Regions from separate parts of the Phenylobacterium sp. NIBR 498073 genome, predicted to be linked through region 3. Evidence: predicted binding sites of a transcription regulator. Region 3 holds the regulator's gene; each other region holds the start of a gene.
The links. Region 3 encodes LexA, which represses DNA repair genes until DNA is damaged. Its sites were predicted from a motif close to ATGTTCNCNANNTGTTCT; they were not measured.
Positions count from the first base shown of each region.

Region 1: the regulator LexA is predicted to act here: its motif matches at 6,127-6,144, upstream of recA (recombinase RecA).
Region 2: the regulator LexA is predicted to act here: its motif matches at 4,438-4,455, upstream of uvrA (excinuclease ABC subunit UvrA).

Region 1 covers NZ_CP114599.1:3,371,469-3,381,487, forward strand. Annotated here, with positions in the region: gene O4N75_RS16890 (NADP-dependent isocitrate dehydrogenase) at 1-99, shown strand, start outside; gene O4N75_RS16895 (DUF2939 domain-containing protein) at 155-667, shown strand; gene O4N75_RS16900 (VOC family protein) at 755-1,132, shown strand; gene O4N75_RS16905 (PEPxxWA-CTERM sorting domain-containing protein) at 1,210-1,851, opposite strand; gene alaS (alanine--tRNA ligase) at 2,076-4,712, opposite strand; gene recA (recombinase RecA) at 4,963-6,033, opposite strand; gene O4N75_RS16920 (TonB-dependent receptor) at 6,198-8,555, opposite strand; gene O4N75_RS16925 (RNA polymerase sigma factor) at 8,939-9,502, shown strand; gene O4N75_RS16930 (FecR domain-containing protein) at 9,465-10,019, shown strand, end outside.
Region 2 covers NZ_CP114599.1:2,095,453-2,105,471, reverse strand. Annotated here, with positions in the region: gene ada (bifunctional DNA-binding transcriptional regulator/O6-methylguanine-DNA methyltransferase Ada) at 1-95, shown strand, start outside; gene O4N75_RS10545 (2OG-Fe(II) oxygenase) at 92-823, shown strand; gene O4N75_RS10540 (DUF1203 domain-containing protein) at 840-1,310, shown strand; gene O4N75_RS10535 (dipeptidase) at 1,375-2,592, shown strand; gene O4N75_RS10530 (enoyl-CoA hydratase-related protein) at 2,656-3,459, shown strand; gene O4N75_RS10525 (BlaI/MecI/CopY family transcriptional regulator) at 3,464-3,829, opposite strand; gene O4N75_RS10520 (MotA/TolQ/ExbB proton channel family protein) at 3,829-4,284, opposite strand; gene uvrA (excinuclease ABC subunit UvrA) at 4,537-7,434, shown strand; gene O4N75_RS10510 (methylated-DNA--[protein]-cysteine S-methyltransferase) at 7,431-7,976, opposite strand; gene O4N75_RS10505 (glutathione S-transferase family protein) at 8,125-8,736, shown strand; gene O4N75_RS10500 (hypothetical protein) at 8,733-9,620, opposite strand; gene trmFO (methylenetetrahydrofolate--tRNA-(uracil(54)-C(5))-methyltransferase (FADH(2)-oxidizing) TrmFO) at 9,750-10,019, shown strand, end outside.
Region 3 covers NZ_CP114599.1:2,615,675-2,625,693, reverse strand. Annotated here, with positions in the region: gene gltA (citrate synthase) at 1-531, opposite strand, end outside; gene gltX (glutamate--tRNA ligase) at 589-2,001, opposite strand; gene O4N75_RS13040 (ComEC/Rec2 family competence protein) at 2,123-4,165, shown strand; gene lexA (transcriptional repressor LexA) at 4,172-4,867, opposite strand; gene trpC (indole-3-glycerol phosphate synthase TrpC) at 5,000-5,788, opposite strand; gene trpD (anthranilate phosphoribosyltransferase) at 5,785-6,798, opposite strand; gene O4N75_RS13020 (aminodeoxychorismate/anthranilate synthase component II) at 6,802-7,392, opposite strand; gene O4N75_RS13015 (hypothetical protein) at 7,470-7,670, shown strand; gene trpE (anthranilate synthase component I) at 7,667-9,199, opposite strand; gene O4N75_RS13005 (peptidylprolyl isomerase) at 9,196-10,019, opposite strand, start outside.

The sequences.
Region 1 (10,019 bases), 760 kb from region 3:
CTGCTGGTCGGCGACACCCAGGGCTGGCTGACCACCGAAGGCTTCATCGACAAGGTCGCGGCCAATCTGGAAGCGGCCCTGGCGAAGACCCCCGCCTAAGGCCATGAACGACCGCGCGAGAGAGGACTGGAGCCTCCCCCGCGCGGTCTTCCGCTTGATTGTCGCACTGATCGTGGGAACGGCGCTGGTCTTCGCGACCGCGCCGTTCTTTGCGTTTCGGGCCATGAAGGCGGCCGCCCGCGACGGGGACGGCCACGGGCTGGCCCAGTTGGTCGACTACCCCGCAGTGCGCCAGGGGCTGCGCCCGCAGGTCGCCGCACGGGCCGCCCCCGCCGCCGCGCCCCCAGACGTGTGGTCCGATCCGATCGGCGCGATGAAGCGGGCCATCGAGCCGATCGTTCCACCGCCGCCGGAACTTGAGCCCTATCTCACCGCTCCCGGGCTCTACGACCTGTCGCGCGGCTACGCGCCGGGCGCCGCGCCGCCCGACGCCCCGGCGCTGGCCCTGCCGCGCCTGCGCTACTGGGACCCGAACCGCGCCCGCTTCCTGGTGCTCGCCAAGGGCGTGAAGTCCGCCGACCAGGGGGTGGTCTTCACCTTCGAGCGCCGCGACCTGTTCGCCTGGAAGCTCGTCCAGATCCGGCTGCCGGCCAAAGCCGCCCCGTGAGGCGGGCCTGTCCGCGCCGCCCAACGTTCTTGTTATGTTCACGACGCGGCGCTAGGGTCCCCTCCTTGAACAAGGGAGACGGACGAGATGATCGGCTATGTCACGATCGGGGCGCTGAACGTCGAGGACGCGATGCCGTTCTACGACGCCGTGCTGGGCGCTATTGGCTATGAACGGCAGTTCTTCGATAGCGGATGGGCCGGCTACGGCCTCAAGGGCCAGGAAGCCAACACCTTCATCTGCCCGCCCTTCGACGGCCAACCGGCCCGCGGCGGCAACGGAATCATGATTGCGTTCCGAGGCCCGAGCAAGGAAGCGGTCGACGCCGCCCACGCCGCCGCCCTGGCCCACGGCGGGACGGACGAAGGCGCGCCAGGCCCGCGCCCGGCGGACTCCAGCAACTTCTACGGAGCCTATGTCCGCGACGCGACGGGCAACAAGATCGCGATCTTCACGCGGCCGTAGGTCGGAAGAACAAGCCTGGGGCCAAAAACGAAAAAGGCCGGGGTCGCCCCCGGCCTTTCTGCTGACTTATCGTCGGATCAGGCCGCGACGAGCGTCTCACGACGACGACGGATGGCCACGCCGGCCAGACCGAAGCCGGTGATCATCATCGCCCAGGTCGCCGGTTCCGGCACCGCCGACGGCAGGTCGACGAGCTTGAAGTTGCCCGACACCACCGCGCCGTACTCCTGGCCCGGCTTCGTCGACGGGTTGAGCGAGTACTTGCCCCAGTTGAAGTAGGTGTCGTTCAGCGACACTTCCAGCTTGCCGCCGTTGCCGAAGGTGTAGGTCGCCGGGCCGTCCCACTCGACCTTGCCGCCTTCGCGGAAGAAGCCCCAGACGCCGAAGGTTTCGCCACCGATCGGGCCGCCGGCCCACGGGCCGGCCGGAGCCGAGAACTGCAGCTGCACGAAGATCGGGCTATTGATCAGGTCGTCCAGGCCGATGTCCTGTTCGTTCGTCCAGATCGAGAACAGGCCCACCGGGGCGCTGGTCACGCCGACTTCCAGCGGCAGGCTGAAGCTGTTGAAGTTACCCGTCTCGACCACCAGGCCCGGATCGGCGTGGTTGGCGTTGACGTTGTTGACGGTGCCGGAGAAGACGGTCGCGGCCTCGGCGGCCGGAACAGCGGCGAAGCTAAGCGCCAGCGCGGCGGCCGCGGCGGGCAGATACTTGAACATGAAACCCATCCTTACGTTAATCCTGCGCCTCGCGAGGCGCCCCTCTGGATGGTGAACTAGAGCTTAATGCAATCTCTGGCAACGCCACTCGCCTCACGCGGGTATGCAAATTTTACAATTCGCCGAGCGGCGTTCGAGATTTTACAGATCGCGGTTAACGCGCGTGCGTCCCAAACGAAAAAGGGGGCGCCCAGCGCCCCCTTCACGTCTCGATCGGCGCCGAATCACGCGCCGAGCAGAGCCTTGATCGCGGCCAGGCCTTCGCCCGCCTTGGCGCCGTCCGGGGCGCCGCCCTGGGCGAAGTCGGGACGCCCGCCGGCCCCCTGCCCGCCCATCGCCAGCACCGCGGCCTTGGCCAGTTCGACGGCGCTGAACTTGCCGGCCGCCCCCCCTGTGACCGCCACGGTCACCGCCGCCTTGCCGTCGGCTGATCCGACCAGCGCGATGACGCCATCCGGCAGCTGCTTCTTGAACTCCTCGGCGATGGGACGCAGGTCCTTGCCGCCGACGCCGTCCATCACCCGGGCGATCACCTGCACGCCGCCGATCTCCTCGGGACCCGCAGCGGCGGCGCCGCCGCCGCCCATGGCGAGCTGCCGCTTGGCCTCGGCCAGCTCCTTCTCCAGCTTACGACGCTGGGCTTCGAGCGCCTCGACCCGGCCGGCGACCTCGGCCACCGGCACCTTGAACTGATCGGCCAGCGCCTTGGCGACGCCCGCCTGCTCGGTCAACCAACGGCGCGCCGCCTCGCCGGTCAGCGCCTCGATCCGCCGCACGCCGGCGGCCACGCCGCTCTCCGAGACGATCTTGAACAGGGCGATGTCGCCGGTGCGCGCCACATGGGTGCCGCCGCACAGTTCGACAGAGTAGTTCCCGTCCCCCGCCAGAGCGCGCCCCAGGGTGAGCACCCGCACCGAGTCGCCGTACTTCTCGCCGAACAGGGCCATGGCGCCGGCCTCGATCGCCTTTTCGGGCGCCATCACCTGCGTCTCGGCGGGCAGGTTCTGGCGGACGATCGCGTTGACCTCGGCCTCGATGCGCTCGATCTCGTCAGCCGTCACCGGGCCGCCGTGGCTGAAGTCGAAGCGGATACGCTCGCCGTCGACCATCTGGCCCTTTTGCGACACGTGCGGACCGAGCACGTTGCGCAGCGCCGCGTGCAGCAGGTGGGTGGCGGAGTGGTTGGCGCGGGTCGCCGTGCGCAGGTCCGGATCGACCGCCAGGCGCGCCTCGGCGCCCGGCGCCAGGTCGCCCTGCAGGATCTCGATCTCGTGGACGAAGAGGTCGCCGGCCTGCTTCTGGGTGTCGAGCACCCGGGCCTTGCCGCCGTTCCATTCGATCTCGCCGACATCGCCGGCTTGACCGCCGCTCTCGGCGTAGAACGGCGTGCGATCGAATACGGCCAGCACGGTTTCCCCGCTCTTGGCGGATTCGACTTCGGCGCCGCCGGCGACCAGGGCCAGCAGCTTGCCGGTCGCCTCGGTGGTGTCGTAGCCGAGGAATTCGGTCGCCCCGAGCCGCTCGCGGATCGCGAACCATTCGGCGCCCTGGGCCGATTGGCCCGAGCCGGTCCAGGCTTCGCGGGCCTGCTCGCGCTGACGCTTCATCGCGTCCTCAAAGCCGGACAGGTCGACGCTGATGCCCTTGTTACGGACGGCGTCCTGGGTCAGGTCGAGCGGGAACCCGTAGGTGTCGTAGAGCTTGAAAGCGGTCTCGCCCGACAGCATGTCGCCGGCGTTCATGCCGGCCGTGGCCTCGTCCAGCAGCGCCATGCCGCGACCGAGGGTGCGGCGGAACCGCTCCTCCTCTTGGCGCAGGGTCTCGACGATCACCGGCTCGGCGCGGCGCAGCTCGGGATAGGCCTCGCCCATCTCGGCGACCAGCACCGGGGCCAGGCGGTGCATCAACGGCTCCTCGGCGCCCAGCAGGTGCGCGTGGCGCATGGCGCGGCGCATGATGCGGCGCAGGACATAGCCGCGGCCTTCGTTCGACGGCGACACGCCGTCGGCGATCAGGAAGCTGGTCGACCGCAGGTGGTCGGCGATCACGCGGTGCGAGGGCCCGTTGGCGCCGCCGCCGACAAGTTCCCTGGACGCGGCGATCAGCGTGCGGAACAGGTCGACGTCATAGTTGTCGTGCACGCCCTGCAGCACCGCGGCGATGCGCTCGAGCCCCATGCCGGTGTCGATCTGCGGCTTGGGCAGGTCGATGCGCCGCCCGTCGGCGAACTGCTCGAACTGCATGAAGACGAGGTTCCAGATCTCGACGAACCGGTCGCCGTCCTCATCCGGGCTGCCGGGAGGACCGCCCGGGATGTGCGCGCCGTGGTCGTAGAAGATCTCCGAGCACGGACCGCAGGGCCCGGTGTCGCCCATCGACCAGAAATTGTCGTTGGTGGCGATGCGGATGATCTTCTCGTCCGGCAGGCCGGCGATCTTCTTCCAGAGCTCAGCCGCCTCGTCGTCGGTGTGATAGACGGTGACGCACAGCTTCTCGGCCGGAATCTTGAATTCCTTGGTGAGCAGCGTCCAGGCGTGCTCGATCGCGCCGGCCTTGAAGTAGTCGCCGAAGGAGAAGTTCCCCAGCATCTCGAAGAAGGTGTGGTGGCGCGCGGTGTAGCCGACATTGTCCAGGTCGTTGTGCTTGCCGCCGGCGCGGACCGACTTCTGAGATGAAGCCGCCCGCGGGCCGGGCGGGGTTTCGGCGCCGGTGAAGTAGTTTTTGAACGGCACCATGCCCGCATTGACGAACAGCAGGGTGGGGTCGTTCTGCGGAACGAGCGGGGCCGACGGAATGATCAGGTGATCATTCTTCTCGAAGTAGCCCAGGAACGCAGCTCTGATTTCGTTGAGGCTCGGCATGGCTCGTCGGACGTTGAAGCGAAAAAATAGATAAGGGCTTGCGCACCGTTGCGCCGCCCCGCGCGCGACCGTTTACGGATTTTGTCGACACCCGCAAAGGAAAAGGACGCTTGAACGGCGTGCGTCCAAGCGTCCTTGCGCATCTTCTGAAGCGGCCGCGCGGGGGCTCAGCCGTCTCGGGCGGGTCGGACGTCGGGTTGGAGGCGTCCGGTTCCGAGCGGCCGTGACGACCGCTTCGGCGATGCGGATCCTAGTCCTCGGCGTCCTCGTCGCCGGTCGGACCGACCAGCAACTCTTCCTCGATCGCTTCCTTGGCGCCGCGCACCTGGCGTTCAATCTGCTGGGCGATGTCGGGATTGTTCTTCAGGAACTCCCGGGCGTTGTCGCGACCTTGGCCGATCCGGGTCGAGTTCCAGGAGAACCACGAGCCCGACTTCTCGATGACGCCGGCCTTGACGCCCAGGTCGATGATTTCACCGAGCTTGGAGATCCCCTCGCCATACATGATGTCGAACTCGACCTCGCGGAACGGCGGGGCCACCTTGTTCTTCACGACCTTCACGCGGACGTTGTTGCCGAGGATCTCGTCGCGCACCTTCACCGAACCGGTGCGGCGGATGTCGAGACGCACCGAGGCGTAGAACTTCAGCGCGTTGCCGCCGGTGGTGGTCTCGGGGCTGCCGTACATCACCCCGATCTTGTGGCGGATCTGGTTGATGAAGATGACCAGGGTCTTGGACTTGGAGATCGAGGCCGTCAGCTTGCGCAGCGCCTGGCTCATCAGGCGGGCCTGCAGGCCGGGCAGCTGGTCGCCCATCTCGCCTTCGATTTCGGCCCGCGGGGTCAGCGCGGCGACCGAGTCGATGACGATCACATCGATGGCGCCCGAACGCACCAGGGTGTCGGTGATCTCCAGCGCCTGCTCGCCGGTGTCCGGCTGCGAGACGAGCAGGTCGTCGAGATTGACGCCCAGCTTGTTGGCGTACTGCGGATCCAGCGCATGCTCGGCGTCCACGAAGGCGGCGACGCCGCCGGCCTTCTGGACCTCGGCCACCACGTGCAGGGCCAGAGTGGTCTTGCCGGAGCTTTCCGGGCCGTAGATCTCGACGATCCGCCCCTTGGGCAGACCGCCAATGCCGAGCGCGAGATCGAGCCCGAGCGAGCCGGTGGACACCGCCTCGACCTCGATGTGACTCTTCTCGCCCAGCTTCATCACCGAGCCCTTGCCAAAGGCCCGATCGATTTGCGCAATCGCCGCTTCCAGAGCGCGCTGCTTATCGCCTTCTTCTCGTCCCACGAGCTTCAACGCCGACTGACTCATCCAAGGCGCCCCTTGTTTCATGATTCCAACCCGACAGTCCGTGCCCCAAGAGGCGTCGGCGTCCGTCGGAACAAGGCGTACGCTCTTTGTTCTTGGTTCACAAGATGTTCTTTTCTCGCAAGCATCGACCCTGCGTCCGGTTCTGTCGCAGCCCGGTCGCGGGTTCAGAAATCGTAGCTGGCGGTCAGGCCGAACCGCCGCGGCCGCGGAGCGATGGTCAGCGGCTGGCGGGCGCTGGTGGCGAAACTGGGATCGTCGACATCGGTCAGATTCTCGATGAAGGCGCCGACCGTCCATCGCGCCGCCCGCAGGAAGGCGCGGCTGTTGAACAACCAGTAGTCGCCTAGCGCGACATCCCCGCCCACCCCGGGTTTGAAGGTGCTGTTCGAGCGCCCGACATAGGCTGCGTCCGTCCGCACGAGCAGTTCCAGCCCGCCCCCCAGATCGCGCCGATATTCCAGCCAGCCGTCGGCTGCGATCCGCGGCACCGCCGGAATCCTGTCCCCGGCCGAGCCCAGCCCCACGCCGTCGGCGCTGGCCTGGTCGCTGGTCAGGATCGCGTCGGTCAGCGCCAGATTGGCGCCGCCCCGCCAGGCCGGCGTGAACGCGAAGCTGGCGTCCGCCTCCAGACCGTTGACCCGCGCCCGGCCCAGGTTGGTGATGAACGAGAACGCGCCGTTCGTGCTGTTGGCGGTGTACTGCATGTCCTGCCAGTCGATGCGGTAGAGCGCGGTGTTGACCTGCAGCCGGTTGTTCAGCCACGCCCCCTTCAGGCCGAGCTCATAGTTCCAGAGCGAATCGGCGCCGTAGGCCGACAGGTTCGGCGGGAGGCCGGGCACAGTGTTAACCCCTCCGGGCCGGAACCCCTGCGAAGCCTGGGCGTAGCCCATCGCCGACGGGCTGAACCGATGACTGGCGAGGAACTTGAGGCTCCAGCCGCTTTCCTCGGTTGTGCTGCGGAAATTGGCCTCGGTCGTGTTGGAGATCACGTTGACGATCAACGCCTCGCCGTCGGTGCGCTTGTCGTAGGTGAACCGGCGGGCCCCCAGCACGAACGAGGTGTCGCGATCGGCCCCCAGCGTCGCTTCGCCGTAGACCGCGCGCTGGGTCAGCTGGCTGTCGACGATGCGCCGGCCGGTGAAGTCGCCATGCCGCGGCAGGCCGGTGGCCGGATCGCCGACGATCACCTGGCTGTCGATGGTGTCGCTGCGCACCTCGCGGAACACCCCGGCGGTCCAGGCGAAATACCCCGGCGCATCCGACTGCAGCCGCACCTCCTGGACGTCGGCATAGAGATCGATCGGCTGATAGAGCAGTCCCGGCGCCCGGCTGTCGACATAGCTGGAATAGGCCGCAAGCTGCGGCGCGGTGCAGACCGCCGTGTCCGGAATCTGCAGGTAGCGCTTGCAGCCGTCGAGGCTGAGCCGCTCGCTCTGCAATGTGCCGGTGTAGTCGATCTGGCGCGTGCTCTTCCACGTATAGGACGCCGCATTCGCAGTGAGGCGCATGCCCGAGAAGCGCCAGGAGAGCGCGCCTTCGTACATCGTCATCCGACTGTCGAAAGGCGTGCGTACATGGCCATAGCTGACGTTCGGCGGCGCGCCCGCCCAGCCGCCGCTGGTGTCGCCATCGCGGGCCTCCTGATGGGCCACGGTCAGGTTGATCTGGACGTCGTTGTCGAACTGGAACCCGACGCCCAGGCGCCCGCCCCAGGTCGCGCTGTCGTTGATTCCCTTCAGTCCTAGGCGGCGGTTCTCGAGATAGGGCGGGTCGCGGCGGTGATAGGCAGCCAGCCGCACGCCGATCTTGTCCTCGACCAGCGGCCGATTGACGACCAGCGTCTCGGCCTCGCCCCAGTATCCCGCATTGGTCGAGGCTTCGCCTGACAGCGAGGCGCTCGGCTCGTTCAGGTCCGGCCGCTTGAACACCACCTTGAGCGCGCCGCCCATGGCGCTGGAGCCGTAGAGCGTGCCCTGCGGCCCGCGCAGCAATTCCATCCGCTCGACGTCGACGAGCAGGAACTGCGGCGAGGAGCCGCCCGGATCGGCGGTGGTGCCGCTGGGCCCCGTCACCGGGATGTCGTCGTAATAGAGCGCGGTGGTCGCCTCGCCCGAGCCGTAGACGCCCCGCAGGCTAAAGCGGTTGCGACCGGTGCCGGTGCTGGTCTGGGTCAGGCCCGGCATCAGCGTCGCGGCCTGGGTGAACGTCGCCGCGCCGGCCCGGGTGAGGTCCTCGCCGGAGAAGGCGCGCACCGACATCGGCGTCAGACGATCCAGCGTCGGGCGGCGCAGGGCCGTGACCACCAGCCCCTCGACCTCGGCTTCGGGCTCCTCGACCGCCGGCGCAGGCGCCTGTTCGACCAGATAGCGCCCCTGGAACTCTCTCCAGGTGAGGCCCGACCCGCGGAGCAGCGCGTTGAGGGCGGCGTCGGGGTCCATGCGCCCGAAGACCGCCTTGCTCCGGCGCCCGCCGACCATGGTGGGCGTGAACAGGATGTCGCGGTCGCTCTGCGCGGAAAACATGGTCAGCGCCCGATCGAGCGGCGCGCCGGCGGGAATCGCAAATTGCGCCTTGCGGCTAGCGGCCTCGACGGCCGTCGCGGGGAGCACGACGCCGGATACGCACGCAACAACGATCCCGAGACGGAGAATACTCAACGGCTACAAGGCTCCGCGCCAACGCCACGGCCTTCCGACAGCCGCGTTTGTAAGGCCAGCCCTCTACGCCAGCCAGTGCGCTCTTTGCCGCTCTCCGCCCCCATGGCGCCGACGACCGCCCCACCGTTGCCCGAAAACCCAGCAGGAGCCCGATCGCACGGGTCCCTTTCCCAAACGTCATTGACCTGGGCGCCCCCATCAACAACCATGACGCCAATAAGACAATTCGGGGTGTTCAGGAAATTTCCATGGCGTGGGCGGAAACGACCGGTGCCAGGGGCGAGCCGGAGGGATTGGCGCATGCGTCGATTCCCTACCAGCAAGCCTTACGCGCTTTCTTTCGGCGTCGCGCCGACGGACACGAAATCGACGACCTGATTCAGGAAGTTCTCCTGCGGCTGCACAATCGCCGACAGGGCGGCGAGGTGACCAACCTCTCCAGCTTCATTTTCCAGACCGCGACCAACGTGCTGCTCGATCGCCGCCGCCGCGACACAGTGAGGCGCCGGGGCGCGCACTGCGAGCTGGAAGAGGCCCATCACCCGCTCGACGAATTGTCCCCCGACCGGATCTTGCAAGCCAAGCAGGAAGCTTCCGTGGCGCTGGACGCCCTCAATCAACTTTCTCCCCGCACCCGCGCGGCTTTCATGCTCGTCCGCTTCGAGGGCTTGAGCTACAAGGCTACCGCAGCGCAACTCGGCATCTCGGTGAGCGCTGTCGAGAAACACGTCACCAAGGCGCTCCGGATCGTCTCGATCCGGCTGCAGGAAATCGATGAACGACAACCAACGACAAATCGGTCCTTCCGGTAGCCCGGACGCCGCGTCGTGGTTTGTGCGTTTGCAGCGCCATCCCGACGACAGGGATGTCCAGAACGAGTTTGAGACCTGGCTGGCGGCCGATCCGGCCCATCGCGACGACTGGGCCCTGGTCAGCGGCGCGTGGGACCGCATCGGCGACCTCAAGGACGATCCGCAGGTCATGGCCGCGCGCGAAGCGCTTAAGGCCGATCTCGCCGCCGAGCGGCGGCGCCCGCACATGCGGTGGGCGGCCGGCATCGCCGCCACCGTCCTCGCCGCCGGTTCGATGCTCGGCTACGGCTCCTGGCGTCAGGCGCAGGACCAGAACGCTGCGCCAGCCGCGGTGGTCGCCGCAGCGCCGCAGGCGCTGGCCGTCTACCGCACCCCGATCGGCGGCCAGCAGGTCGTGACGCTGCAGGACGGCTCGAGGGTCACGCTCAGCACCGACACCGAGGTGCGGCTGACCGACTGGAACAAGCAGCGCAGCCTGACCCTGGTGCGCGGCGAGGCCTATTTCGAAGTCGCCAAG
Region 2 (10,019 bases), 520 kb from region 3:
GTCACCGGGTGGTGCGCAACGACGGGGCGCTGTCGGGCTATCGCTGGGGCGTCGAGCGCAAGCGCGCCCTGCTGGACCGCGAGGCCGCGGCATGAGCGCCGCGGTCCTCCAGCCGGCAGCCGGAGAAGGACGCCTGGCGTCCTTCGACTGGCGCCAAGTCGAAAGCGAACTGGACGCCCAGGGCAACGCCCTGCTGCCGGGCCTGCTGACGCCCGAGGAATGCGCCGCGATCGCCGGCCTCTATCCCCGCGAGGACGGCTTCCGCAGTCGGGTGGTGATGAGCCGGCACGGCTTCGGTCGCGGCGAGTACAAGTACTTCGCCTATCCCCTGCCCGCCCTGATCGGCGGCCTGCGGACCCGGCTCTATCCGCGCCTGGTTCCAATCGCCAACCGCTGGAACGAGGCCATGGGAATCGCCGTGCGCTATCCGGCCGAGCACGCGGCGTTCCTGGAGCGGTGCCACGAGGCCGGGCAGCAGAGGCCGACGCCGCTGCTGCTGCAGTACGGGCCTGGCGACTACAACTGCCTGCACCAGGACCTTTACGGCGAGCACGTGTTTCCGCTGCAGGTCGCGGTGCTGCTGTCGGAGCCCGGCCGCGACTTCACCGGCGGCGAGTTCGTGCTGACCGAACAGCGGCCGCGCATGCAGTCGCGGGCCGAGGTCGCGCCGCTGCGCCAGGGCGACGGCCTGATCTTCGCCGTCCACCATCGCCCGGTGCGCGGAACCCGCGGCAGCTACCGGGTCACCATGCGCCACGGCGTCAGCCAGCTGCACAGCGGCCAACGCCACACCCTGGGCGTCATCTTCCACGACGCCGCCTGAACCTCGGGAGCTAGTCATGTCCTTCAGGATCACCGGCCTGCCGGTCGATGAGTTTCGCCCGTTGTTCGGCCTCGGCGACGCCGAGCTCGCCGCCCTAGGCGCCGTCCGCTACACGGCCACGACGCCGATCGGCTTCCCCTGCCGCATCACCCTGCGCGACGCCGCCGTGGGTCAGACCCTGCTGCTGCTGAACTACCAGCACCAGAGCGCCGACACGCCCTATCGTTCCTCGCACGCCATCTTCGTGAGCGAAGCCGCCCAGGAGACCGCGGTGGCGGTCGACTCCCTGCCCCAATGCCTGGCGGTTCGGCCGCAAATCTCGCTTCGGGCGTTCGACGCCGCCGGCATGATGACCGCCGCCGAGCTTTCCCCGGGTGCGGATCTGGCGGCGGTGATCGAAAGACTGCTCGCCGATCCGCAGGTCGCCTACCTGCATGCCCATAATGCAGGCCGCGGCTGCTTCGCCGCGCGGATCGACCGCAACTGAGGCTTGCGCAGACTCTCCGGAATGCTGAAGGTTCGCGCCATTCAAGTTTCGGGGAGTGGCGTTCGTGTTCAAGTTTGGTCTTCCGCTCGCGGTTCTGCTCGCCAGCGCCTCGCCGGTCCTGGCTCAGGCTCCCAAGGTGAAGCCGGAGACCCGGATTCTGCACGAGAACCTGATCGTGCTAGACACCCACTTCGACACCCCGGCGAACGAGGCGAACCCCAGCTTCGACATCCGCGCCCGCAACAAGGTCGAGGACGGCAGCCAGGTCGACTATCCGCGCATGGTCGACGGCGGCGTCGACGGCGGTTTCTTCGTGGTGTTCACCCCGCAGGGCGCCAACACCAAGGAGGGCAATATCGCCGCGCGCGACCATGCCCTGCTGCGGACCATGGTGATCCACGAGATGGTCGCCAAGAACCACGACATCTTCGCCCTGGCCACCAAGGCCGACGAGGCCGAGACCATCAGCCAGAGCGGCAAGCGCTTCGTCTACATCAGCATGGAGAACGGCTCGCCGGTCGCCGGCGACCTGACGCTGATGAAGACCTTATACGACATGGGCGTGCGGATGATGTCGCCCGTCCACTTCGCCAACAACGACCTGGCCGACAGCGCCACCGACCCCAAGGGCCCGATCCACGGCGGCCTGTCGCCGCTCGGCAAGCAGTTCGTCGCCGAGGCCAACCGCCTGGGGATCCTGCTCGACGCCAGCCACGCCTCCGACTTGGTGCTGGACCAGATGCTCGACCTGTCGAAGGCGCCGATCATCCTGTCGCACTCCGGCGCCAAGGCGATCTACAACCACCCGCGCAACGTTCCCGACGACCTGCTGCGCAAGCTGGCGGCCAAGGGCGGCGTCATCCAGATCAACGCCTTCTCCGGCTACATGAAGGACATGCCGGAGATCCCGGAGCGCAAGGCGGCGCTGGCCGAACTGTTCAAGACCTATGGCTCGCCGCGCGACATCCCGGCCGACAAGCGCGAGGCCTATCGCGCCGCCCGCAACGCCATCGAGGCCAAGCACCCGATCGCGCGGGCCAACATGGACGACCTGATGAAGCACATCCAGCACGCGGCCCAGGTCGCCGGTAAGGCCCATGTCGGCGTCTCCGGCGACTTCGACGGCGGCGGCGGCATCGAGGGCTTCGACGACATCACCTACTTCCCGGCCCTGACCGAACGGCTGGTCGCGGCCGGATGGAGCAAGGAAGACCTGGCCGGCTTCTGGGGCGGCAACGCCCTGCGGGTGCTCCGGCAGGCCGACGAGCTGAAGGCGAAATAGCCGCCGCTTGCCTGACGCGGCGGCGGCGGGCGCAGGCTCCTTCGAAACCTCGGAGGGCCTGCGATGTACGAACACCTCGACCTGCGCCAGGACGGCGACGTCGTCTGGGCCACGATGAACCGGCCCGAGCGGCTGAACGCCCTGAACCGCAAGCTGGTCGAGGAGCTGCGCGACTTCTTCGTCGGGCTCTACTGGCGGCGCGACGTGCGGGTGGTGGTGCTGTGCGGGGCCGGCGGGGCGTTCTGCGCCGGGCTGGACCTCAAGGAGCGCAACACCGCCGCGCCGGGCGGACGCTCGGTCGGCGCCAGCCTGACCGGCCAGCGGCAGATCAGCGAGATCGTCATCGCCATGCGCCGCTGCCCGCAGCCGATCATCGCCTGCGTCGACGGCGCCGCCAGCGGCGGCGGCTTCGCGCTTGCCCTGGCTTCGGACGTGCGGATCGCCACGCCGACGACCCGCATGAACGCCGCCTTCATCCGCATCGGACTCTCGGCTTGCGACATCGGGGTCAGCTATTTCCTGCCGCGGATGGTCGGCTCGTCGGTGGCGGCGGAATACATGCTGACCGGCCGCTTCATCGACGCCGAGCGCGCCTATCAGCTGGGCCTGGTCAGCCGGGTCGTCGCGCCGGACGCCATCACGGCCGAGGCGCAGAGCTTCGCCGCCGACATGCTGCATGCCACGCCGCTGGGCCTGCGCCTGACCAAAGAGGCGCTGAACCACGCCATCGACGCCCAAGGCCTGGAGGCGACCATCGCCATGGAAGACCGCAACCAGATCCTCGCCAGCCTGGATGGCGATTTCGGCGAGGGCGTCGCCGCCTTCCTGGAAAAGCGCCCGCCGCGCTACGAGCGGCGGGAGAGCTAGCGGGCTACTCGCGGTCCAGCTCGTCCAGCAGCCGGCGCAGGCGCGCCTTCTCCTCGTCCGACAGCGCCCGGCGGCGGGCGAAGTGCGCGACCATCGGGGCCAGCTCGCCGCCGAACAACCGGTCGAGCAGGCCCTGGCTTTCGGCGGTCACGTACTCGTCGCGGGCCACCAGCGGCGCGTACAGGGTGCGGCCGTCCGCGCGCCGCGAGGCGATCGCCCCCTTCTTCAGCAGCCGGTTGACCAGGGTCTTGACCGTCGCCTCCCCCCAGCCCTGGGCGGGGGCCACCGCCCGGACCAGTTCGTCCGGGCTCAGCGGCTCGCCGGCCCACAGCGCCTCCATCACGTGGCGCTCGGCCTCGGTGATGGCGATCACGCCGCGAGCCGGCGCAGGCGCGCGTCCAGGTCCTGGTGGCAGATCACCGCCAGGGTCGCCGCCGCCAGCCCGAGGGTGACCTGCGCCATGATCTCGGCGAACCCCGGCGCCATGATCGCCAGCGACGGCGTCGGACGGACGTTGGCCAGGCCGATGAAGCTCGCCAGCAGAGTGTAGGAGGCGCCGGACAGGCCAAGCAGCAGCGCCCCGACCCACATGCCCTTGAGATAACGCAGACCGGCGACCGAGCGGCTCGGCTGGGCCGATAGCGACCTCCCGATGCCCAGGGCCCAGAGCACGACCGCAGCCGCCGCCATGAGCATCAGGATCAGCATGACGCCCTGGTTCAGGCGCGAGGCGTCGAGAAACACCTGCGCGAAGTTCAGCCGTTCGAACTCCGGCACGATGACGGGGCTCATGGGGTCCGGTTGCGGGATGACCGTCGTCTGCATCGCTTCCTCCGATTTACACTTGTAGTTCACCAATGGATTACACGCGTAAATCGGACCGTCAAGGGCGCCGGCTCGTAGGCCTGCTGACAACGCTGCTGACAGGTTTGTGCAAGCGATGGGCTAGAACCTGCCGGTGATATCGCCGCAGCGGGTTTGTTCCCCCAATGTTCCCGTGTTATCGGTGAGTCTCGGAACTACATTGGACGGGAGCCGCCGAGGGCATCGGCGGCTGCAAGCGTTTTCCGGAAAAGCATGGCCGAACAGCTTAATTTCATCCGCGTTCGCGGCGCCCGCGAGCACAATCTGAAGGACGTCAGCGTCGATATTCCGCGCGGCGAACTCGTGGTGCTGACCGGCCTGTCCGGCTCGGGCAAGAGCTCGCTGGCGTTCGACACGATCTACGCCGAGGGCCAGCGCCGCTATGTCGAGAGCCTTTCGGCCTATGCGCGCCAGTTCCTCGAACTGATGAGCAAGCCGGACGTCGACCTGATCGAGGGCCTGTCGCCGGCCATCTCGATCGAGCAGAAGACCACCAGCCGCAACCCGCGCTCGACGGTCGGCACGGTGACCGAAATCCACGACTACATGCGCCTGCTGTGGGCGCGGGTCGGGGTTCCCTACTCGCCCGCGACCGGCCTGCCGATCGAAAGCCAGACCGTCAGCCAGATGGTCGACAAGCTGACCGCCCTGCCCGACGGCGAGCGGATCTATCTGCTGGCGCCGGTGGTGCGCGGCCGCAAGGGCGAATACCGCAAGGAGATCGCCGAGTGGCAGAAGGCCGGCTTCCAGCGGCTGAAGATCGACGGTGAGTTCTATCCGATCGAGGACGCCCCGGCGCTCGACAAGAAGTTCAAGCACGACATCGACGTGGTCGTGGACCGGCTGGTCACCAAGGCCGGCCTGGAGAGCCGCTACGCCGACAGCCTGGAGACCGCGCTGCGGCTGGCCGAGGGCATCGCCACCGCCGAGTGGGCCGACAAAGCCGAGGGCGAGGACGAACCGCGCCGGCTGATCTTCTCGGAGAAGTTCGCCTGCCCGGTCTCCGGCTTCACGATCAGCGAGATCGAGCCGCGGCTGTTCTCATTCAACAATCCCTACGGCGCCTGTCCGGTCTGCGACGGCCTGGGGGCCAAGCTCGCCTTCGACGCCGACATGGTGGTGCCGGACAAGGACAAGACCCTGCACAAGGGCGCGATCGCGCCGTGGGCGAAGGGGCCTTCGCCGCTCTACACCCAGACCCTGCAGGCGCTGGCCGCGCACTACGGCTTCTCGATGGACATGCCGTGGTGGAAGCTGCCCGAGGGCGCCAAGCTGGTGGTGCTGTACGGATCGGGCAGCGAGAAGATCAAGTTCGTCTATGACGACAACGCCCGGAAGTACGAGGTCAACAAGACCTTCGAAGGCGTGCTGCCGAACCTTGAGCGCCGCTGGCGGGAGACGGATTCGTCCTGGGTGCGCGAGGAACTGGGCCGCTACCAGTCCGAGACGCCCTGCGAGGCCTGCGAAGGTTACCGCCTGAAGCCCGAAGCCCTGGCCGTAAAGATCGACGGCAAGCACATCGGCGAGATCAGCCGGCTCTCGATCAAGCATGCCGGCGAGTGGTTCACCGACCTCGACAACCATCTGACCGACAAGCAGATGGAGATCGCCCGGCGGATCCTGAAGGAAATCAACGACCGCCTGCGGTTCCTGGTCAATGTCGGGCTCGACTACCTGAACATGAGCCGCGCCTCGGGCACGCTGTCGGGCGGCGAGAGCCAGCGCATCCGGCTCGCCAGCCAGATCGGCTCGGGCCTGACCGGCGTGCTCTACGTGCTGGACGAGCCGTCGATCGGCCTGCACCAGCGCGACAACACCCGGTTGCTGGAAAGCCTCAAGGGCCTGCGCGACCTCGGCAATTCGGTGCTGGTGGTCGAACATGACGAGGAGGCGATCATGACCGCCGACTACGTCATCGACATGGGCCCGGCCGCCGGCGTCCATGGCGGCGAGGTCGTGGCCGAGGGCACGCCCCAGCAGGTCATGGACAATCCCAAGAGCATCACCGGCCAGTACCTGTCCGGCGCCCGTGAGATCGAGATCCCCGAGGACCGCCGGCCGATCTCGAAGAAGAAGGTGCTGCGCGTCGTCGGGGCCACCGGCAACAACCTGAAGAACGTGACGGCCGAGATCCCGGTCGGCACCTTCACCTGCATCACCGGCGTCTCCGGCGGCGGCAAGTCGACCTTCACCATCGAGACCCTGTACAAGGCGGCCGCCCGGCGGCTGCACAACGCCTCGGACGCCCCAGCCCCGCACGCCAAGATCGAGGGCCTGGAGAACTTCGACAAGGTCATCGACATCGACCAGTCGCCGATCGGGCGCACGCCGCGCTCGAACCCGGCGACCTATACCGGCGCTTTCCAGCCGATCCGCGACTGGTTCGCCGGCCTGCCTGAGGCCAAGGCTCGCGGCTATGGTCCTGGCCGGTTCAGCTTCAACGTCAAGGGCGGCCGTTGCGAGGCCTGCCAGGGCGACGGGCTGATCAAGATCGAGATGCACTTCCTGCCCGACGTCTACGTCACCTGCGACGTCTGCCACGGCAAGCGCTACAACCGCGAGACGCTCGAGGTGCTGTTCAAGGGCAAGTCGATCTCCGACGTGCTGGACATGACCGTCGAGGAGGCCGCCGACTTCTTCAAGGCCGTGCCGCCGGTGCGCGACAAGATGGAGACGCTGAAGCGCGTCGGCCTAGGCTATGTCCAAGTCGGGCAGTCGGCGACGACGCTGTCGGGCGGCGAGGCCCAGCGGGTGAAGCTCAGCAAGGAGCTGTCGCGGCGGGCCACCGGCAAGACGCTGTACATCCTCGACGAGCCGACGACCGGCCTGCACTTCGAGGACGTCAAGAAGCTGCTCGAGGTGCTGCACGAGCTGGCCGACCAGGGCAACACCATGGTGGTCATCGAACACAACCTCGATGTCGTGAAGACCGCCGACTGGATCGTCGACTTCGGCCCAGAGGGCGGCGACGGCGGCGGCGAGATCGTGGCCCAAGGCTCCCCGGAACAGGTCGCCGCCAGCCCCAAGAGCTGGACCGGCCGCTACCTGGCCGAGATCCTCGAAAAGCACGACAAGCGCCGCAACGAGCGGCGGGCCAAGCTTCGGGCTTAGCGGCCGCCGAACAGCGGCAGGGTGTCGGGGGCCAGCGCGCCTTCGATCTCCAGCATCCGCAGCTTGGTGTCGGCCCCGCCGGGGGCCGAGAAGCCGCCCTTGCGGCCGCCCGCCGCCAGGATGCGATGGCACGGCACCACGATCGGCCAGGGATTGGCGCCTAGCGCCTGGCCCACGGCGCGCGACAGGCTGACGTCGCCGAGCCGGCGGGCGATGTCGCCATAGGTCAAGGTCTGTCCGGGCGGGATGGCGCGGGCGATGGCGTAGACCTGGGCCGCCAGCGGCGCGACGTGGCCGTCGTCGAGCGCCACTTCCAGCAGGTCGCGCTTGTCGCCGCGCAGCAGCGCCTGCATGCCGGCGATCGCCTCGGCGACGGCGGCGGGCGGCGCCCCCTCCTCCGCCCCCGGATGGCGGCGCGTCATCCGCGCACGCGGATCGCCGCCCTCGCTGAGCGGCAGCATGACGCCCGTGAGCCCCTGCGCGTTCCATGCGACGCCGCAGAGGCCGATGGCGGTGTCGAACAGGGCGAAACCCTCGATCATGCCGTGATCCTAGCACCGCTGGGCACCGCGCGCTGGCGGCTTTCGGCCCCACACATGACGGCTCCTGACGCTACGGAACGGCGCTTGCATTCAAACGCGCGTTCGAAATAACCTCGTTCCATACTTAAGAACATTAGGAAGCGATCCAATGAAACTTTACGGCGCGCCGATGCCGGCGCCGAACCCCCGCCGCGTCCGCATCTTCCTGGCCGAGAAAGGCCTCGACCTGCCCGAGACGCCGGTGGACATGAGGAAGCGTGAGCACAAGTCGGCCGAGTTCCGAGCCAAGAACTCGATGGGCCAGCTGCCGGCGCTCGAACTGGACGACGGCACCTGCATCGCCGAGACCGTCGCCATCTGCCGCTACTTCGAGGAGACCCACCCCGAGCCGCCGATGTTCGGCCGCACCGCCGTCGAGAAGGCGCTGGTCGACCAGTGGATCCGCCGCGTCGAGTTCGCGGTGATGATGCCGGTGGGCAACTTCTGGCGCCACGCGCACCCGTTCACCGCGGCGCTGCTGACCCAGTTCAAGGACTTCGGCGAGTCCAACAAGGAAACCTATCGCGGGGCGCAGAAGTACGTCGACCGCGAGCTGGAGGGCCGCGAGTTCCTGGTCGGCGACAGCTACACCATGGCCGACATCTGCCTGCTCTCGACCGTCGACTTCGCCGAGTGGATCGGCCTGCCGGTCGAGGACGAGTTCACCAACCTGAAGGCCTGGCGCGAGCGCGTGAAGGCCCGGCCGAGCGCCGACGCCTAGGCGTCGGCCGCCTTGGTGAGCCCCCGATACGCCACGGCGGCGGGGGCGATCACCACGGCGTAATAGATCGCCGTCAACCAGCCCGAGACCACCAGGTAAAGCACCGTGGTCAGGGTGAAGTATGACTGCACGGAGGTGCTGTCGGGACTGAACATCCGGCCGGCCGCCTGCAGGTCGCCGCCCTTGGCGATCGCCACCGCGGCCGCAAAGATCACCAGCACCAGCAGCGACATGGCGATGATGCCGCAGATCGCCAGGACGTAGGCGCCGGCCAGCTTCCAGAACTGGCCCTTGGTCAGCCGCCAGGAATCGAAGATCGCCAGCCGATGCTCGGCGAAGGTGATCGCCGGCGCCAGCGACAGCCGCACGGCGGTGTAGAACAGGACGCCGAGGATGAAGAACTCGATGACCACGCCCATCAACGCGCCCGCGCCCTGCCCGGCCAGCAACATCACCAGGCCGGCGACGATTCCCGCCGCCAGGACCGCGCCGATCAACGCCCCGAGCACCAGGACGAAGTAGACCAAGGACAAGAGGATGAGCCGGACCTCGTCCATGCTGAATTTCAGATAGGCGAAACCGCGATCTTCCGGACGCAGGGTGACGCGATAGACCGCCGCGGCCATCAGGCACTGGAATAGCAGCCCCATGATCATCATCGGAAACAGCACGGCGAGCATCTCACCCAGCGCAGCGGCATCGGGCGTGTCGGCGGGGCCGGCCTCGAGCAGGGCGCTGGCCTCGCGCCCGACAGTGGTCAGGTAGATCGCGCTACAGATGCTGACCAGGAAGCACAGCGTCGCCCAGACGAGAACCGTCCTCGGGCGTTCGCGCGTCAGTCGGAAACCCTCGAAAGCGGCGTCAGTCGCCGAAAACGCGCTCATCTCAATCCTCTGGCCAAGCCGTCGCTAATAACGAGTCGGCCGCTGTTTGGCTGCGGATTCTGGTGGGCGGGTTCAACCTTCGCAAGGCCCCGCTCGCGAAGTGTTACGATCGTTGCTAGTTAGTCACGCATGTCGATCCAACCAGTTCATATCGTCGGCGGGGGCCTGGCCGGTTCCGAAGCCGCTTGGCAAGTCGCTGAGGCCGGAGTTCCGGTCGTCCTGCATGAGATGCGTCCGGTCCGGAAGACCGACGCGCACCAGACCGACGGCCTGGCCGAGTTGGTCTGCTCCAACTCGTTCCGCGCCGACGACTGGACCGGCAACGCCGTCGGGCTGCTGCACGCCGAGATGCGCAAACTCGGCTCGATCATCATGAGCTGCGGCGACGCCAACCAGGTG
Region 3 (10,019 bases):
CTTGAACGCGCGGGCGGCGATCGTCGGCATCTTGGCGATCAGCCGATGCGACGAGATCATCCGCTGTTCCGGATCATCGATGTTGGTGCTGTCGTGATAGAAGGCCGACAGCGCGCCGACGGCGCCGACCATGATCGCCATCGGGTGGGCGTCGCGGCGGAAGCCCATGAAGAACCTATCGAACTGCTCGTGCAGCATCGTGTGATAGGTGATGTTGTGTTCGAAGGCCTCGAACTCCTTGGCGTTCGGCAGGTCGCCGTTCAGCAGGAGGTAGCAGACTTCGAGGAAGCTCGACTTCTCGGCCAGCTGGTCGATCGGGTAGCCGCGATGCAGCAGCACGCCCTTGTCGCCGTCGATGAAGGTGATCTTGCTCTCGCAGCTCGCCGTCGAGGTGAAGCCCGGGTCGTAAGTGAAGACGTCGGCCTCGGCGTAGAGTTTTCGAATATCCACGACGGCGGGGCCGTCCGTGCCCTTGAGGATCGGCAGCTCGACCGACTTGCCGTCGAAACTCACCTTAGCCGTGTCGCCCATGCCATTCCTTCCGTCTTGCAGGAGTCAAACGCCCGTTTCAGGGCGCCTTATAGCGCGTTATGCGGACTGTGAAAGCGCGTCGTCGAGGCGCCCCAAACTTTCCGGTTTCCCAAGGCTCACAAGGGCTCCGGCCAGATCAGGGGCCGGAGACCCTCCAGAGAGGACGCCACGTAAGGCCGGGCCGAACTTGCCCATGCCCACGCCTTCGGTTTCGGCGAAGCCGCGAAGCGCCGCTTCGAGCGCCGGAACCGCCCATTCAGCCTGGCCGTCGAGGTGCTCGCGCAGGCGGCCGAGCCGCGCGCGGGTCTCTTCGGTCAGCAGGCCCTTGGCCTTCTCCGGCAGCTCAAGCGGGCGGCGCTTCAGCGCGAACACGGTGGCGTCGGCCAGTTCCAGCACGGTCTTTGCGCCGTCACGAACCAGCGGGACGGTGCGTTCGATGATCGCCTCGTCGCCGTCGTGAAGTGGGAAGTCGCGGCTCTTGTAGACGCCGGCAACGAGCTCGGCCAACCGGGCCGGCTCGGCCTGGCGGATATAGTGGTTGTTGAGGTGGTTCAGCTTGTCCCAGTCCAGGCGGGCCGGGGCGCCGACCACGTCCTTGACGTCGAACCAGCTGATCGCCTGCTCGTCCGAGAAGATCTCGTCGTCGCCATGGCCCCAGCCCAGCTTGGCCAGGTAGTTGCGCATGGCTTCGGGCAGATAGCCCATGTCGTCGAATTCGCTGACCGCCTGGGCGCCGTGGCGCTTAGACAGCTTGGTCCCGTCCGGGCCGTGGATCAGCGGCAGGTGGGCCCAGACCGGAACCTCCCAGCCCATCGCCTGATAGATCAGGGTCTGGCGGGCGGCGTTGTTCAGGTGGTCGTCGCCGCGGATCACGTGGGTGATCCCCATGTCGTGATCGTCGACGACCACGGCGAGGTTGTAGGTCGGGGTGCCGTCCGAGCGCAGCAGGATCAGGTCGTCCAGCGTCTTATTCTGGAAGGTGACCGAACCCTTCACCTGGTCGGCGATGATCGTCTCGCCTGCGAGCGGGCTCTTGAGGCGCACGACGTAGGGCTGGGCCTCGTCATAGTTGCCGGCGTCGGTGCGGTCGCGCCACGGCGAGCGGATGACGCGGCCTTCGGCGCGTGCGGCCTCGCGCTCGATCTCCAACTCCTCGGGCGTCATGTAGCAGCGATAGGCGCCGCCATTGGCCAGCATCTGCGCCACGACTTCACGGTGGCGGTCGGCGCGGGCGAACTGGAACACCGGCTCGGCGTCGGGCTTCAGGCCCAGCCAGTCGAGGCCGTCGAAAATGACCTGCACCGCCGCGTCCGTCGAACGCTCACGATCGGTGTCCTCGATGCGCAGCAGGAACTGGCCGCCGGTGTGTTTTGCGTAAAGCCAGTTGAAAAGCGCCGTCCGGGCCGTGCCAATGTGCATGGAGCCGGTGGGGGAGGGGGCGATCCGGGTGACGACGGGACGGTCGGACATCGAGGTAGGGGCTATGACTGCAGCAGGCGCGCCTGACGTGCGCGCGGCGCCTCTTAACACGGTCATTTCCCGACGTCCTAGTTTTCGCCGCATCGCAACATGGTTTGTCGATCAAGCCTCCGTGCAGTCGGTCAGCCTGTGGGCGCCGGTGGCGTTCGGGTGCGGGGCCGCGATCTACCTGTCGCTGCCGGCCGAACCGCTCGCGCTGGTGGCGTACGTCATGCTGCTGTCGGCGGGCCTCCTGCTGCTGGCGGCCTCCCGGCTGAGCCTTGGCCGGCCGGCGGTCGTCGTTCTGGTCTTGGCCGCCTTCGCGCTTGGCGGTTTCGCGGCCGCCAAGCTGCGGACCCAGGCTGTGCGGGCTCCGATAGCCCCGGCCGACGGCGGCGTGCGGCTGATCGAAGGCTTCGTGGTCGATGTCGCGAGCCCCGGTCAGGGCGGTCCGCGATTGCTGGTCGCGCCGATCCGAATATCCGGACTCGCCCCCGATGCGACCCCGATCCGGATCAGAATCACCTTGCGTGGGGATGACCTCCTGCCGGCGCCCGGGTCGGCCATTTCGGTGAAGGGGATGATCAATGCGCCCCCGCCGCCGGCCAGTCCCGGCTCCTACGACTTCGCGCGCGATGCATTTTTCGACGGGGTCGGCGGGGTCGGCTTCGCGCTGACCGACGTCCGGTCGATTGAGGCTGCGCCGCCGCCCTGGCGTCTGGCGCTGGAAATGAAGATCAATTCGGCCCGCTGGGCCTTGGCCAAGCGCATCGTCGGGGAGATGGGCGTCGAAAGCGGCGGTCTGGCGGCGGCCATGATCACCGGGCACGAGGCGTTCGTGCCCAAGGAGCAGGTTGAGGACCTGCGGGCGTCGGGCCTGGCGCACATCATCTCGATCTCGGGTCTGCACATGGCCATCGTTGGCGGGTTCGCCTTCGCCGCCGTTCGGTTGGGGATCGCGGCCTGGCCGTGGGCGGCGCTGCGGGTGTCGTCGAAGAAGGTCGCGGCCGCCGCGGGCCTGCTCGCGGTCATGCTCTATCTGGTGATCTCAGGCGCGCCGGCCCCGGCCGAGCGCGCGGCGATCACCGCGGGCGCCGCCTTCCTGGCGATCCTGGTCGACCGCCGGGCGATCAGCCTGCACACCCTGGCCATCGCTGCGCTGGTCATCCTGGCGATGCAGCCTGAGGCGGTCGCCGCGCCTGGATTCCAGATGTCGTTCGCGGCCACCGCGGCGCTGGTGGCCTTGGCCGAGGCCTGGCCGCGTCCGGCGAAGGAGATCAACACGCCCTGGCCGATCCGCGCCGCGCAGGCGATCGGCGTCTGGACCGCCGCCAGCATCGGGGCGAGCTTCGTGGCCGGCCTGGCGACCGGGCCGTTCGCCATGCAGCACTTCAACCGGGTCTCGACCTTCGGGCTCGTCGCCAACCTGCTCACCGCGCCGATCTCGTCATTCCTGATGATGCCGGCTCTCGCGATTGGCGCGGTGCTGGCGCCGCTGGGGCTCGGCGGCGCGCCCCTAGCCGCGGCCGACCTGGCGATCGACACCATGAACATGATCGCGTCCTGGGTGGCGGCGATGCCGGGCAGTCAGCGGATTTTCGCCAGCGCGCCGGCCTGGACCCTGCCGGCCGCCTTCATCGGCGTGTTGTGGCTTTGCCTGTGGAAGGGGCCGCTGAGGTGGCTGGGGCTGCCGCTGGCCTTGGCCGTCTGGCTCTGCCCGCGGCCCCCGGCGCCCGACGTCTGGATCTCGTCCGATGGGGCGGCGGCCGCCGTGCGGCGGGGCGACCAGGCGGTGCTGCTGCGACCGGACGCCAAGCTGTTCGCGGCCGAGCTATGGGCCAGGCGACGCGGCCTGACCGTGGGGGAGGAGGCTGCGCGCGAGGCCGGCTACGACTGCGATCGCTGGTCCTGCGCGCCGCGGCAGGCGAGCGGCGATCCGCGGGTCGCTACGATCTTCACGCGCCGCGCTTTGACGATCGAGAAGAAGCAGCCCCTGTTTTGCCAGTGGGCCGAGGTTGTTGTGGTTCGCGGCGCGGCGGCGCCTTGCACGACGGCGCTCACACTCACTGAAGCCGACTTCAAGCGCGGCGGCTCGGCCGAGCTCTACCGCACCGTCGACGGCTGGCGGATCGTGTGGGCGCAGGACCTGCGCGGCCAGCGGCCCTGGAGCCGATGAGGCCGGTCAGTGGTAGCGGCGGATCAGGCCGACCAGGCGGCCCTGCACCTGCACCTGGTCGGGCCCGAAGATGCGGGTCTCGTAGGCCGGGTTCGAGGCCTCGAGCGCGATCGACGCGCCCTTCTTGCGCAGGCGCTTGAGGGTGGCTTCCTCGCCCATGACCAGGGCCACGACGATGTCGCCGGAGTTGGCGGTGTCGGTCTTGCGGATCACCACATAGTCGCCGTCGAGAATGCCGGCGTTGATCATCGAGTCGCCGGCGATCTCGAGCACGAAGTGCTCGCCCGCGCCGAGGATAGTCTCGGGCACCGGAATCCGGTCGCGCTCCTGCTGGATCGCCTCGATCGGCGTCCCGGCGGCGATGCGGCCGAGGATCGGCAGTTCGCGGGTGTCGTTGGCGATCGGCATCACCGGTGCATCGCCGGCGCCCTCGACCAGTTGCGGCTTGAAGGGGGTGCGGCCCTTAGGCGGCGCGGCGGTGGTCGCCTGCTGCGGCAGCTTCACCACTTCCAACGCGCGGGCCCGGTGGGGCAGGCGGCGCAGGAAGCCGCGCTCCTCCAGCGCCGTGATCAGCCGGTGGATGCCCGACTTCGAAGCCAGATCCAGCGCTTCCTTCATCTCGTCGAACGACGGCGAGACCCCGGTTTCCTTGATCCGCTCATGGATGAACATGAGAAGTTCGTGTTGCTTGCGGGTGAGCATGGCTGTCGTGCCCTTGAGAACAAAGCGCTAACGTCACGAATGTTCTCTAGGTGTTCTGGGTTAATGTCAAGTTACCGTCGAGCCTTTGAAAAGCTAGGCTTTTTCGGTCGCTTGAAGTCGCCTGGGGCCGACTCAGCCGAGCAGGGCGCGCGTCGCGGCGGCGACGTCGGCCTGACGCATCAGGCTCTCGCCGACCAGCATGGCGCGCGCGCCGCAGCGTTCCAGCCGGGTGACGTCCAGCGGCGTGAAGATGCCGCTTTCGGTGACCAGCAGGGCCTCGTCAGGCGAGGCGCCGGCGAGGCGCTCAGTGATCGCCAGATCGGTCTCGAAGGTGCGCAGGTTGCGGTTGTTCACCCCGACCAGGGTGGCGCCCAGCTTGCCGGCGCGGAGCATCTCGTCCTCGTCATGGACCTCGACCAGGGCGTCCATGCCCAGGCGCGCGGCTTCCGACATCAGGTCTGCGGCCAGGGCGTCGTCGACCATGGCCATGATCACCAGGATGGCGTCGGCGCCCAGAGCGCGGGCCTCCACGACCTGCCACGGATCGACCAGGAACTCCTTGCGCAGGGCGGGCAGGGCGACGGCCTCGCGCGCGGCGGTGAGGAAGGCGTCTGCGCCCTGGAAGCTGGGGCCGTCGGTGAGCACGGAAAGACAGGCCGCGCCGCCGGCCTCGTAGGCGCGGGCCAAGGCCGGCGGATCGAAGTCCTCGCGGATCAGGCCCTTGGACGGCGAGGCCTTCTTGATCTCGGCGATCAGGGCCAGCCTGCCGGGCGCATGGGCGCGTTCGAGCGCGACCCGGAAGCCGCGGGGCGCGGAGGCGGCCTGGGCGGCGGCTTCGAGGTCGGCGAGCGTGCGCTGGGTCTTACGCTCGGCGACTTCGGCGCGCTTGTAGGTCGCGATCTTGTCGAGGATGTCGCTCATGCCGCGGTCACCTCGATCAGCTTGTCCAGCGCGGCCTTGGCGCGGCCGTCGTCGATGATCTGTCCGGCCAGTTCGACGCCCTCGCGCAGGGTCTCGACCTGCTCGCCGACCAGGAAGGCGGCGGCGGCGTTGAGCAGCACGATATTGCGATAGGCGCCTTGGGCGCCGTCCAGCAGCTCGCGCAGGGCCACGGCGTTCTGGGCCGGGGCACCGCCGGTCAGGTCGGCGAGCGCCGAGCGCGGCAGGCCGACGGCCTCGGGCGTGATCGTGAACAGGCGGACCTGGCCGTCGCGGTATTCGGCGACGCTGGTCTCGCCCGTGGTGGTCATCTCGTCGAGACCGCCGCCGTGCACGACCCAGGCCCGCTCTGCGCCCAGGGCGCCCAGAACGCGGGCCAGCGGTTCGACCCAGCGGTCGGCGAACACGCCCATCACCTGGCGCTGGGCGTGGGCCGGATTGGTCAGCGGGCCCAGCAGGTTGAAGATGGTGCGGAAGCCCAGGTCGGTGCGGATCGGGGCCACGTGGCGCATGGCGCTGTGGTGGGCCGGGGCGAAGAAGAACGCCACATTGGCCTCGTCCAGCGCGCGCAGCTGCTGGTCGGCGGTGGCCGCCAGGTTGACGCCGAGCTCGGTCAGCACGTCGGCGGCGCCTGAGCGCGAGGAGACCGCGCGGTTGCCGTGCTTGGCGATCTTCAACCCGCCGCCGGCGCAGACGAAGGCCACGGCGGTCGAGACGTTGAGCGTATGCAGGCCATCGCCGCCGGTGCCGCAGACGTCCATGACCTGGAACGGGTGATCCAGGGTGACGGCGGCCTTGCGCATGGCGCGGGCGCAGGCGGTGATCTCGCCGGTCGTCTCGCCGCGCATGCGCATGGCGGTGACAGCCGCAGCGACCTGGGCCGGGGTCGGCTCGCCGCGCAGGCAGGCGGCGAAGAACTCGCCGGCGTCGTCTTCGGTCAGGGTCCCGCCGTCCGCGAGGCGGCCCAGGAGCGGCTTGAAGGCGTCGGACATGTCTTAGGCGTCGACCAGGGGCGGGACGCCCGCGAGCTTGAGGAAGTTGGCCAGCATGGCGTGGCCGCCTTCGGTGGCGATGGATTCGGGGTGGAACTGCACGCCGTGCACCGGCTTGGTCTTGTGCTGGAAGCCCATAACCTCGCCGTCCTCGGTCCAGGCGGTGACCTCAAGGACGTCCGGCATGGTCGACTGCTCGACCGACAGGCTGTGATAGCGGGTGGCGGTCACCGGGTTGGGCAGGCCGGCGAAAATCCCCTTGCCCGTGTGTTCGATCTGGCTGGTCTTGCCGTGCATGATCGATTTGGCGCGCACGACCTGGCCGCCATAAGCTTGGCCGATCGACTGGTGGCCGAGGCAGACGCCGAGGATCGGCAGATCGTCCGGCGCGGCGGCCAGCAGGTCGAGGCAGATGCCGGCTTCATTGGGAGTGCACGGGCCGGGCGAGAGCAGAACGCCTTGCGGCTTCAGGCCCAGGGCCTCTTCGACGCTGAGGGCGTCGTTGCGATAGACGAGCGTCTCAGCCCCCAGCTCGTTCAGATAGTGAACGAGGTTGTAGGTGAAGCTGTCGTAGTTATCGATCACCAAGATCATAAGGGTTCTCTAGGCTCGGCCCGTCCTAACGCCAAGCCCCGATTGCCTGGGCCGCGCGTTGGCGGGATGCTGTGTCCATGACGCCTGCCGATTCCGCCCTCGACCCGGACCAGATGGCCTATGCGCGCAGCTTGCTGCGGGCCCCGGTCCAGCGCGAGCGGGCCTGGCCGGCCCTGGGCGCTGCGGCGTTCGCGGCTGTGGCGGCGCTGGCGCTCGCCGCGGCCATGATCACCGCCCCGCCCGTGACGACCACCCACGTGGTCGACCGCGCGCCTTAGACGAAGCGCCAGGATTCCTCGGCGGCGCGGCGCAGGGCGCGGGCCTTGTGCAGAGTCTCGTCGTACTCGGCGTCCGGATCGCTATCGGCGACCACGCCGCCGCCGGCCTGGACGTACATCTGGCCGTCCTTGAAGCAGGCGGTGCGCAGCACGATGCAGGTGTCGACCGAGCCGTCGGCGCCGAAGTAGCCGACCGCGCCGGCATAGGCGATGCCGCGCTTTTCCAGCTCCAGCTCGTCGATGATCTCCATCGCCCGCACCTTCGGTGCGCCCGACAGGGTGCCGGCGGGCAGGGCGGCCATCACCACGTCGATCGGGTCCAGGCCCTCGGGGGCGTCGCCCTCGACGTTGGAGACCAGGTGCATGACGTGGCTGTAGCGTTCGACGAAGAACGAGTCGGTGACCCGCACCCGCGGCCCGCGGGCCACCGGCTGCGGCTCGTTGGCGCCCTGGTTCTTCAGCATCGCCACGCGGCCGACGTCGTTGCGGCCGAGGTCGAGCAGCATCAGATGCTCGGCGCGTTCCTTCGGGTCGGCGATCAGCTCGGCCTCGAGTGCGCGGTCCTCCTCGGGCGTGGCGCCGCGCGGGCGGGTGCCGGCGATCGGCCGGATGGTGATCTTGCCGTCGCGCAGCCGCACCAGGATCTCGGGAGACGAGCCGGCGAGCTGGAAGTCGCCGAAGTTCATGTAGAACAGGAACGGCGAGGGGTTCATGCGCCGCAGCGAGCGGTAGAGCGCGAACGGATCGTGCGCGAAGGGCGCGCGGAACCGGTGGCTGGGCACGACCTGGAAGATGTCGCCGGCCAGGATGTAGTCCTTCGCCCGGGCGACGATGCGGTGATAGTCCTCGCGGCTCACCGGGGTGGTGAAGCGGTCCGGCTCGGGCTGGGCCGCGCCGGTAAGCGCCGGGGCCGGATTGCGCAGGTCGGCGGCGACCTCCGCCAGCCGGGCCTGGGCGTCCTCATAGGCGGCCTTGGCGGTGATCTCCGACGGGCGGACCGTGGTGACCAGGATGATCTCCTGGGCGATGGCGTCGAAGATCGCCACCATTGAGGGGCGGATCATCAACCCATCGGGCAGGTCCAGCGGGTCGGGATTGATGTTCGGCAGACGCTCGACCAGCCGGATCATGTCGTAGCCGATGGCCCCGAACACGCCCGCCGACATCGGCGGCAGGCCCTCAGGCAGGTCGAGCCGCGAGCGGGCGACCAGGTCGCGCAGCGAATCCAGCGCGCCGCCCGCCTGGGTCTGGAACCGGCCGGCGGCGATGTCCGGACCGACCGCGATCTCGGCCTGGTCGCCGCGGCACCTCCAGACCAGGTCCGGCTTCATGGCGATGACCGAGTAGCGGCCGCGGTGGGCGCCGCCCTCGACCGACTCGAACAGGAAGGCGTAGGGCCGGCCGTGGGCGATCTTCAGATAGGCCGAGACCGGCGTCTCCAGATCGTCGATGAGCCTCGTCCAAACGACCTGCGGCGCGCCTTGAGAGTACTTCGCCTCAAAGTCCGCAAACGCAGGATCGATCGTCACTTCGCCTTCTCCGTCTTGGCCGCCGGCTCGGCGCCCTTTCCTTTTTCGATCGGCGCCAGGCCCAGGGCCGCGCGCGCCTTGTCCGGATAGACCTTGGCCTTCACCTCGGTGCGGGCGGCCTTGCGGGCGTCGGCCCCCAGGTCGCGGAACAGCGCCATGGTCAGCTGCGGGCGCACATCCTCGGTGATGCGGGCCAGGGTCGGGCCGCTCGGGGCGCGGACCGCCTCCAGCTTGCCGACGATCAGGCCGAACTGTGTGCCCTCGGCGGTGAAGACGTCGCCCTGCTTGCCGCTGAACGCCTTGCCCAGCGCGTCGCGCGACAGGGCGGTGCTTTGCGCCGCGTTCTGGCGGTCGAGGTTGGTCACGTGGACCACCTTGGCGCCGGCCGAGGCGGCCACCGCGTCGAGGCTTTCGCCCTTCCTGACCCGGGCGGCCAGTTCGTCGGCCCGCGTCTGCATCGCCTTGACCAGTTCGCGCATCATCCAGAAGCGGGTCAGCTGCGGCTTGACCTCGGCCAGCGGCGGCAGCGCCTTGGGGATGACCCGCTCGACGCGGACGGCGAAGTACTGGCCCTCGCCGGCGTCCTGGACCTCGCTCTCGCCGCCGGCCGGCAGGCTGTAGGCGAGTTCGAGCATCTTCGGGGTCAAGCCGGCGACCGGCTGGCCCTGCTGGCCCTGGCCCTGCTGGGTCACCGGGCCGATGGTGAAGGTCGGCACGCCGGCCTTCTTGGCGGCTTCGACGAGGTTCGCGCCGTCGGCGCGGGCGTCCTCATAGGCCTGGCTGAGGGCGTAGACCTTCTCGGCGGCCGCGTCCTTGCGGA